2 regions of the Pseudomonas sp. SH10-3B genome follow, and region 2 is predicted to be linked to the other one. Evidence: predicted binding sites of a transcription regulator. Region 2 holds the regulator's gene; the other holds the start of a gene.
The links. Region 2 encodes sigma-54, which starts transcription at its own class of promoters, with help from an activator protein. Its sites were predicted from a motif close to ANTGGCATNNANNTTGCTNT; they were not measured.
Positions count from the first base shown of each region.

Region 1: a site for sigma-54 is predicted at 2,104-2,123, ahead of glnA (glutamate--ammonia ligase). Genes of this name have one in related genera too.

Region 1 is NZ_JAFLXD010000068.1:11,458-15,788, reverse strand. It holds gene typA (translational GTPase TypA) at 1-295, opposite strand, end outside; gene thiI (tRNA uracil 4-sulfurtransferase ThiI) at 435-1,889, opposite strand; gene glnA (glutamate--ammonia ligase) at 2,224-3,630, shown strand; gene J1G35_RS28755 (chorismate mutase) at 3,734-4,273, shown strand.
Region 2 is NZ_JAFLXD010000001.1:173,601-177,931, forward strand. It holds gene lptC (LPS export ABC transporter periplasmic protein LptC) at 1-395, shown strand, start outside; gene lptA (lipopolysaccharide transport periplasmic protein LptA) at 382-915, shown strand; gene lptB (LPS export ABC transporter ATP-binding protein) at 915-1,640, shown strand; gene J1G35_RS00855 (RNA polymerase factor sigma-54) at 1,838-3,331, shown strand; gene raiA (ribosome-associated translation inhibitor RaiA) at 3,407-3,712, shown strand; gene ptsN (PTS IIA-like nitrogen regulatory protein PtsN) at 3,723-4,187, shown strand; gene rapZ (RNase adapter RapZ) at 4,190-4,331, shown strand, end outside.

The sequences.
Region 1 (4,331 bases), on a different contig from region 2:
CCAGCAGCAGAACGGAGTCAACCATCGACATTACGCGTTCTACTTCGCCGCCGAAGTCGGCGTGGCCCGGGGTATCCACGATGTTGATGTGGTAGCCGTTCCAGTTGATAGCGGTGTTTTTTGCCAGGATGGTAATACCGCGCTCTTTTTCCTGGTCGTTGGAGTCCATCACGCGCTCGTCGTTGAGCTCGTTGCGCTCCAGGGTGCCGGATTGACGCAGGAGTTTGTCTACCAGGGTGGTTTTACCATGGTCAACGTGAGCAATGATGGCGATGTTACGTAGATTTTCGATCACTTGTGTATCTCGATCAGAGGATTCGGTGTGCTGACAGGTCGTGGCAGCGATTAACAGTAGAGTCAGGCCTTGCCGTTACAGCTTGACGGCAGAGTCGGGGGGCCGGTGACGCAGGCCACAGGCAAACAGCCCCGGGCTCTTAGCTCGGTCGATAAACGCGCACATTGGCATGCCCCTCACTGAGCAAATGGTGGGCATGCAGGCGACTCATCACGCCTTTGTCGCAATACAGCAGGTACTGACGGCTGTTATCCAGTTCCTTGAAACGCGCGTTCAATGCATAGAACGGCAGCGTTTGTACGTCGATGCCAGCAATTTCCAGCGGCTCATCTTCAGCGGCATCCGGGTGACGGATGTCGACAACGATCTGGCCGGCCAGGGCTTCGCTGACTTCTTCGATCTGCACATCCTGGCCCAGTTCGTCGATAACACGATCGATCGGGACCAGCTTGGCGTTCTCGAGCGCACGCTCCAGAACCGCCATATCAAACTGTTGTTCTTCATACTCCACGCGGTTGCGCTTGGCGTGGGTCTTGGGGTTCACCGAAATGACCCCGCAGTATTCAGGCATATGCTTGGCAAAGTCGGCGGTGCCGATTTGTTCTGCCAAGTCGATGATGTCCTGTTTGTGGCTGGCGATCAGCGGGCGCAATACCAGCTTCTCAGTCACGCAGTCGATCAGCGACAGGTTTGGCAGCGTCTGGCTGGAAACCTGGGAAATCGCCTCACCGGTCACCAGCGCGTCGATCTGCAACTGATCGGCGATTCGGGACGCAGCGCGCAACATCATACGCTTCAATACTACGCCCATATGACTGTTATCGACTTTGCCGAGAATTTCGCCCAGCACTTCCTCGAACGGTACGCTCACAAATAGCACGCGCTGGGAGCTGCCGTACTTCTTCCAGATAAAGTGCGCAACTTCCATCACGCCCAATTCGTGTGCACGCCCGCCCAGGTTAAAGAAGCAGAAGTGGCTCATCAGGCCGCGGCGCATGATCTGGTAGGCCGCCACCGTGGAGTCGAAACCGCCGGACATGAGGACCAGGGTCTGTTCCAGGGCGCCCAGCGGGTAGCCGCCGATGCTGTCGTGCTGGCTGTGAATCACAAACAACCGTTGGTCGCGAATTTCCATGCGCACTTCAATTTGCGGCGCCTTGAGGGAAATTCCGGCGGCGCCGCACTCGCGACGCAGCTTGCTGCCGACGTATTTCTCGACGTCCATGGAGCTGAATGGGTGCTTGCCGGCACGCTTGCAGCGCACCGAAAAAATCTTGCCTTCAAGGCTGTCGCCGAAGTGCCGTTTGCATTTTTCGGTGATGTCGTCGAAGTCGCCCAGCGGGTACTCATCCACCTGCAGGAAATGCGCGATACCCGGCATGCAGCTCAGGCGCTCGGTCATATCCTTCAAGGCTTTGGCGTCGGTCAGGCGGGTTTCCAGTTCGAGGTTGTCCCACACACCGTTCACCACCACAGCCGGGTCCAGATCGCGGAGCACGGCACGGATATTCTTGGCCAACTGACGGATGAAACGCATCCGTACCGGTCGGCTCTTGATGGTGATCTCGGGGAAGACTTTAACGATTAATTTCATGGAAACAGCGCGCGCAGGGCCTGCCGAAAAAGGGGGGCGCGGATTATAGCGGAAATCGCTCAAGGTTTAACCAGTTAATATGCACAACTCTCGACTCGCACTAAAGAGGTGCATTTACAACCAGAAGCGCCACATTGCGGTGCGCCATTTTCGCGCTTTTGTCGCAATGCACCTTTATAGGGGCGTTTTTGGAGCAAAAAACCCATGTTGGCGCACTGGCATGCAATTTGCTCTCTTGTGAGGCAGGTTGCCATGGCGGACTATCCGCGCCGGCATCACCCACATTCTAAGGGCTAACTCCACTACCCCAGCCCGAAGCCACCCGGAGGACACTATGTCGAAGTCGGTTCAACTCATCAAAGATCATGACGTTAAATGGATTGATCTGCGCTTCACGGACACCAAAGGCACTCAGCACCACGTGACCATGCCGGCTCGCGACGCGCTGGATGATGCTTTCTTCGAAGAAGGCAAAATGTTCGACGGTTCCTCCATCGCTGGCTGGAAAGGCATCGAAGCCTCCGACATGATCCTGATGCCGGACGACAGCACTGCCGTCCTCGACCCATTCACCGAAGACCCAACGCTGATCATCGTCTGCGACGTGATCGAGCCTTCGACCATGCAAGGCTACGACCGCGACCCACGTGCGATCGCCAAGCGTGCCGAGGAATACCTGAAGTCGACCGGTATCGGCGACACCGTATTCGTAGGCCCAGAGCCAGAATTCTTCATCTTTGATTCGGTCAAGTTCAAGTCCGACATCTCCGGTTCGATGTTCAAGATCTTCTCCGAACAAGGTTCGTGGATGTCCGACCAGGACGTGGAAGGCGGCAACAAAGGCCACCGTCCAGGCATCAAAGGTGGCTACTTCCCAGTTCCGCCGTTCGACCACGACCACGAAATCCGTACCTCCATGTGCAACGCCATGGAAGAAATGGGCCTGGTCATCGAAGTTCACCACCACGAAGTGGCGACTGCCGGCCAGAACGAAATCGGTGTGAAGTTCAACACCCTGGTTGCCAAGGCTGACGAAGTCCAGACCCTGAAGTACTGCGTACACAACGTGGCTGATGCCTACGGCCGTACCGCTACCTTCATGCCTAAGCCGCTGTACGGCGATAACGGTTCGGGTATGCACGTTCACCTGTCCATCGCCAAAGAAGGCAAGAACACCTTCGCTGGCGAAGGTTATGCCGGCCTGTCCGACACCGCCCTGTACTTCATCGGCGGCATCATCAAGCACGGTAAGGCCCTGAACGGCTTCACCAACCCATCGACCAACTCCTACAAGCGTCTGGTTCCAGGTTTCGAAGCACCGGTAATGCTGGCCTACTCGGCTCGCAACCGTTCCGCCTCGATCCGTATTCCTTACGTGTCCAGCCCGCGCGCTCGCCGTATCGAAGCTCGCTTCCCGGATCCAGCAGCCAACCCATACCTGGCTTTCGCTGCCCTGGTCATGGCCGGCCTGGACGGTATCCAGAACAAGATCCACCCTGGCGACGCCGCCGACAAAAACTTGTACGACCTGCCGCCTGAAGAGGCCAAAGAGATCCCACAAGTGTGCGGCAGCCTGAAAGAAGCCTTGGAAGAGCTGGACAAGGGCCGTGCGTTCCTGACCAAAGGCGGCGTATTCAGCGACGACTTCATCGATGCCTACATCGAGCTGAAAAGCGAAGAAGAAATCAAAGTACGCACCTTCGTACACCCACTGGAATACGAGCTGTACTACAGCTGCTGATCCGGTAGCGCTGCTTGACGTAGCGTGCTGAAAAAGGCCTCCTTCGGGAGGTCTTTTTTTGCCCAGGAATTAACCCGCTCCCCCTCCCATAAGGAGATCAGCATTGAAACGTCGACTTGCATTCGCTTTAGTGTTTTTCAGCGCCAGTGCATTGGCTGCGCCACCCACTCTTGAGCCGCTGCTCAACAGCATCGCCGAACGCCTGGAGATCGCCGACCAGGTGGCCCTGAGCAAATGGGACAGCAAAAAACCTGTAGAAGACAAAAAGCGCGAACAAGAGGTGATCGCCAGCGTCATGACCCAGGCACCGAGCTACAAATTGGCGCCCGCCACCGCCGAGCAATTTTTTTCGGCGCAGATCGAGGCGAACAAACTGGTGCAGTACACCCACCTGTCCGACTGGCAGTTCCAGGGCAAGGCACCGGACGATCCGCGCCCGGACCTGGTGAAGCAGATACGCCCGCAATTGGATGAGCTGCAGAAACGCCTGCTGCAGCAATTGGCTGACTTCACCCCGCAGCGTACCGACCCGCAGTGCCCTCAATGGCTGGCCGAAGCAGTGCATGAGCCGCTGAACGATCCGCTGCGGCAACTGGCGATGATCCGCGCTACGGCCGAGCTGTGTATCCGCACAGGCGAATAACGGATGACACCCACATCATTTTAGGCACCTTCCGGCATCCCTCCCCGAACAGCGATCG
Region 2 (4,331 bases):
ACGGCAAGGTGCAGTACGAAATGACCTCGGACAAAGTCGAGCATTTGAAGGCCACCGAAGTCACCCTGCTGACCAATCCGGACCTGAACCTGTACCGCGGCACCGAGTTTCCGTGGCATGTCACGAGCAAGCGTGGCGAGGTGAACCCGGACGGCACCGAGGTGGAACTGATTGACTCCGTACGCGTTGCGCGCACGGACGCCAAAAACCGTGACACGGTGATTACCAGCAGTCGCATGACCGTATTCCCACAGAAGCAATATGCGCAGACCGAGCAAGACGTTAGAATCGACGGCGCTGGCGGTGTATCGACTGGCAAGGGAATGAAAGCGTATTTGAAAGAAAGCAGGATACACCTGCTATCGAACGTAAGAGGACAGTATGAGGCTCGTTAAAACTCTCCCTATTTTGCTCGGTTTGGGCGCAGCACTGGGAAGCGTGAGCGCCTGGGCTCTGCCGAACGATAGCCAGCAACCGATCCACATCTCCGCTGACGATGCGCAGCTGGATGACAAGCAAGGCGTCGCCACCTACACCGGCGGCGTGATCATCACCCAGGGCTCGATGAAGATCACCGGCAACACGGTGACACTGACGCGCACCCAGGCGGGCGATATTGACGTAGTGACCTCGGTGGGCAACCTGGCTTACTTCGAACAGAAGCAGTCGGCTACCGACACAGGTCCGATGAAGGGCTACGGCAAGACCATCCAGTACCATGCCCAGCAGAATCGCATCGTGCTGATCGACCAGGCCAAGGTGCTCAGCCCCGATGGCAACTCCACGGAAGGTGAAAAGATCACCTATGACACCGTGAAGCAGATCGCCAATGCCGGTCGCGCCAATGGCAGCAAGGTCACCGCGCCACGCCCACGTATCGACATGGTTATCCAGCCGAAGAAGAAGGCCGAGTAATGGCAACCCTGAAAGCCCAGCATCTGGCCAAGGCCTATAAAAGCCGTCAGGTCGTGCGCGACGTCAGCCTGTCGATCGACAGCGGCCAGATTGTCGGCTTGCTTGGCCCCAACGGCGCCGGCAAGACCACCTGTTTCTATATGATCGTCGGCCTGGTCCAGGCGGACCAGGGTCGCGTACTGATCGACGACTTGGACGTGAGCCACCAGCCAATGCACGGGCGTGCCCGTGCAGGTATCGGCTATCTTCCGCAGGAAGCGTCGATCTTCCGCAAGCTGTCGGTATCCGACAACATCATGGCCATCCTTGAAACCCGCAAGGAACTCGACCGTGACGGCCGCCGCAAAGAATTGGAAAGCCTGCTTCAGGAATTCCACATCAACCACATTCGCGACAACCTTGGCATGAGCCTGTCCGGTGGTGAACGACGTCGCGTGGAAATCGCCCGCGCCCTGGCCACTGCCCCCAAGTTCATCCTGCTGGACGAACCGTTTGCCGGCGTCGACCCCATCTCGGTCGGCGACATCAAGCAGATCATCCATCACCTCAAGGCCAAGGGTATTGGTGTGCTGATCACTGACCACAACGTCCGTGAGACCCTCGATATCTGCGAAACTGCCTATATCGTCAATGATGGTCAACTGATCGCCGAAGGCGACTCCGCCACCATCCTGGCCAACGAACTGGTCAAGGAAGTGTACCTGGGTCACGAGTTCCGCCTGTAAAACCGCCCGCAACAACAAGGTGGCGGCAGGTCGTTTGCCCGACGCGCGGGAGTCAATGAAAACCTCTGGATTTTTATTGTTACCGCGCTCTAGGCAAAGCCCTCGATATCAGGCATATAATTTGCTTATGTTTGGCGCTCACGCGCCCTGTCGTGGATGGCGCATTGCGCCGGCGAATAAGGTGTTAAGCCCCTGCCATGAAACCATCGCTAGTCCTGAGAATGGGCCAGCAGCTGACGATGACACCGCAGCTGCAACAGGCCATCCGCCTGCTCCAATTGTCGACCCTGGACCTGCAACAGGAAATCCAGGAGGCCCTGGAGTCCAATCCGATGCTCGAACGCCAGGAAGAAGGCGACGACTTCGATAATGCAGACCCACTGGCTGACAACATCGAGCAAAAACCCAATCCCGACGTACAGGAACCCTCCTACCAGGAAACCGCCCCCACGGTGGATAATCTTGAGGAAGGCGATTGGAACGAACGCATTCCCAACGAACTTCCCGTGGACACCGCCTGGGAAGACGTCTATCAGACCAGCGCCAGCAGCCTGCCCAGCAATGACGATGACGAGTGGGATTTTACCACCCGCACTTCCGCCGGCGAGAGCCTGCAGAGCCATCTGTTGTGGCAACTGAACCTCGCGCCGATGTCCGACACCGATCGCCTGATCGCCGTGACCCTGATCGACTGCATCAATAACCAGGGTTATCTGGACGAGACGCTCGAAGAGATTCTCGAGGCCTTCGACCCGGAACTGGACATAGAGCTGGACGAGATCGAAGCCGTCCTGCACCGCATCCAACAGTTCGAACCTGCCGGCATTGGTGCCCGCACCCTCAGTGAATGCCTGCTGCTGCAACTGCGTCAACTGCCCGCCAAGACGCCTTGGCTCGCCGAAGCGCAGCGCCTGGTCAACGATTACATCGACCTGCTGGGTAGCCGCGACTACAGCCAGCTGATGCGCCGCATGAAGCTCAAGGAAGACGACCTGCGCCAGGTCATAGAACTGGTACAGAGCCTCAACCCGCGCCCAGGCTCGCAGATCGAGTCGAGCGAAGCCGAATACGTGGTCCCCGATGTGATTGTGCGCAAGGACAACGAACGCTGGCTGGTTGAACTGAACCAGGAATCGGTGCCACGCCTGCGGGTCAACCCGCAATATGCCGGTTTTGTACGCCGCGCCGACACCAGTGCCGACAACACGTTCATGCGCAACCAGTTGCAGGAGGCCCGTTGGTTCATCAAGAGCCTGCAGAGCCGCAACGAAACCCTGATGAAAGTTGCCACCCAGATCGTCGAGCACCAGCGCGGCTTCCTGGAGTATGGCGACGAAGCAATGAAACCGCTGGTTCTGCACGACATCGCCGAAGCAGTGGGCATGCACGAATCGACGATTTCCCGGGTGACCACGCAAAAATTCATGCATACCCCACGGGGCATATATGAGCTGAAATACTTTTTCTCCAGCCATGTAAGCACCTCGGAAGGCGGCGAATGCTCGTCCACGGCGATCCGCGCGATCATCAAAAAACTGGTTGCGGCGGAAAATCAGAAAAAGCCGTTGAGTGACAGCAAGATCGCTGGTTTACTGGAGGCACAAGGCATTCAGGTCGCCCGTCGAACCGTCGCCAAGTACCGCGAATCCCTTGGGATCGCGCCTTCCAGCGAGCGTAAGCGTTTGATGTGACGGGCGGGCCACAGCGTTCCAGTGGCGGGTATTCCTACCCGCCGCTTTATGCACTGGCAACGAAGGAGAAGCTGTATGCAAGTCAACATCAGTGGACACCAACTGGAAGTCACCAAGCCTCTACGTGAATACACCGAGAGCAAGCTGAACAAGCTTGCGGGGCATTTTGACAAGATCACCAATGTGCAGGTCATCATGGAGGTCGATAAGCTCAAGCAGAAAATCGAGGCCACCCTGCACGTACCGAATGCCAAGCTCGTCGCCAATGCAGAGCATGGCGATATGTACGCGGCCATTGACTTGCTCTACGACAAGCTGGACCGCCAACTCATAAAGCATAAGGAAAAGAATCTGCACCTGATGCAAGGTACAGGTCGTTAACTCTCCCCCCATGATCCGACTTGAAACCATCCTGACCCCCGGCCGTTCCCTCGTGAACGTGCCGGGCGGCAGTAAAAAGCGCGCCCTCGAACAAATTGCCAACCTGATCGGCCGTGAAGTGCCCGAGCTGGATACGCAAGCCGTGTACGAGGCGTTGATTGCCCGTGAAAAACTCGGCTCGACCGGTTTTGGTAACGGCATCGCCATTCCTCACTGCCGCCTCAAAGGCTGCGAAATACCCGTAAGCGCCCTGCTGCACCTGGATGCGCCCATCGACTTCGACGCCATTGACGGCGCCCCGGTGGACCTGCTGTTCGTCCTGCTGGTCCCGGAAGCTGCCACCGACGCGCACCTGGAACTGCTCCGGCAGATCGCCAGCATGCTCGACCGCAAGGAAGTACGCGACAAACTGCGCAGTGCCAAGAGCAATGAGGCGCTGTACCAGGTTGTACTGGATGAACAGAACGGGCAGTAATCATGCGTTTGATCATCGTCAGCGGCCGCTCCGGCTCGGGTAAAAGCACCGCCCTCAATGTTCTTGAGGATAACGGCTTCTATTGCATCGACAACCTGCCCGCCGGTCTGCTGCCGGAATTGGCGGAACGCGCGCTGATCCACA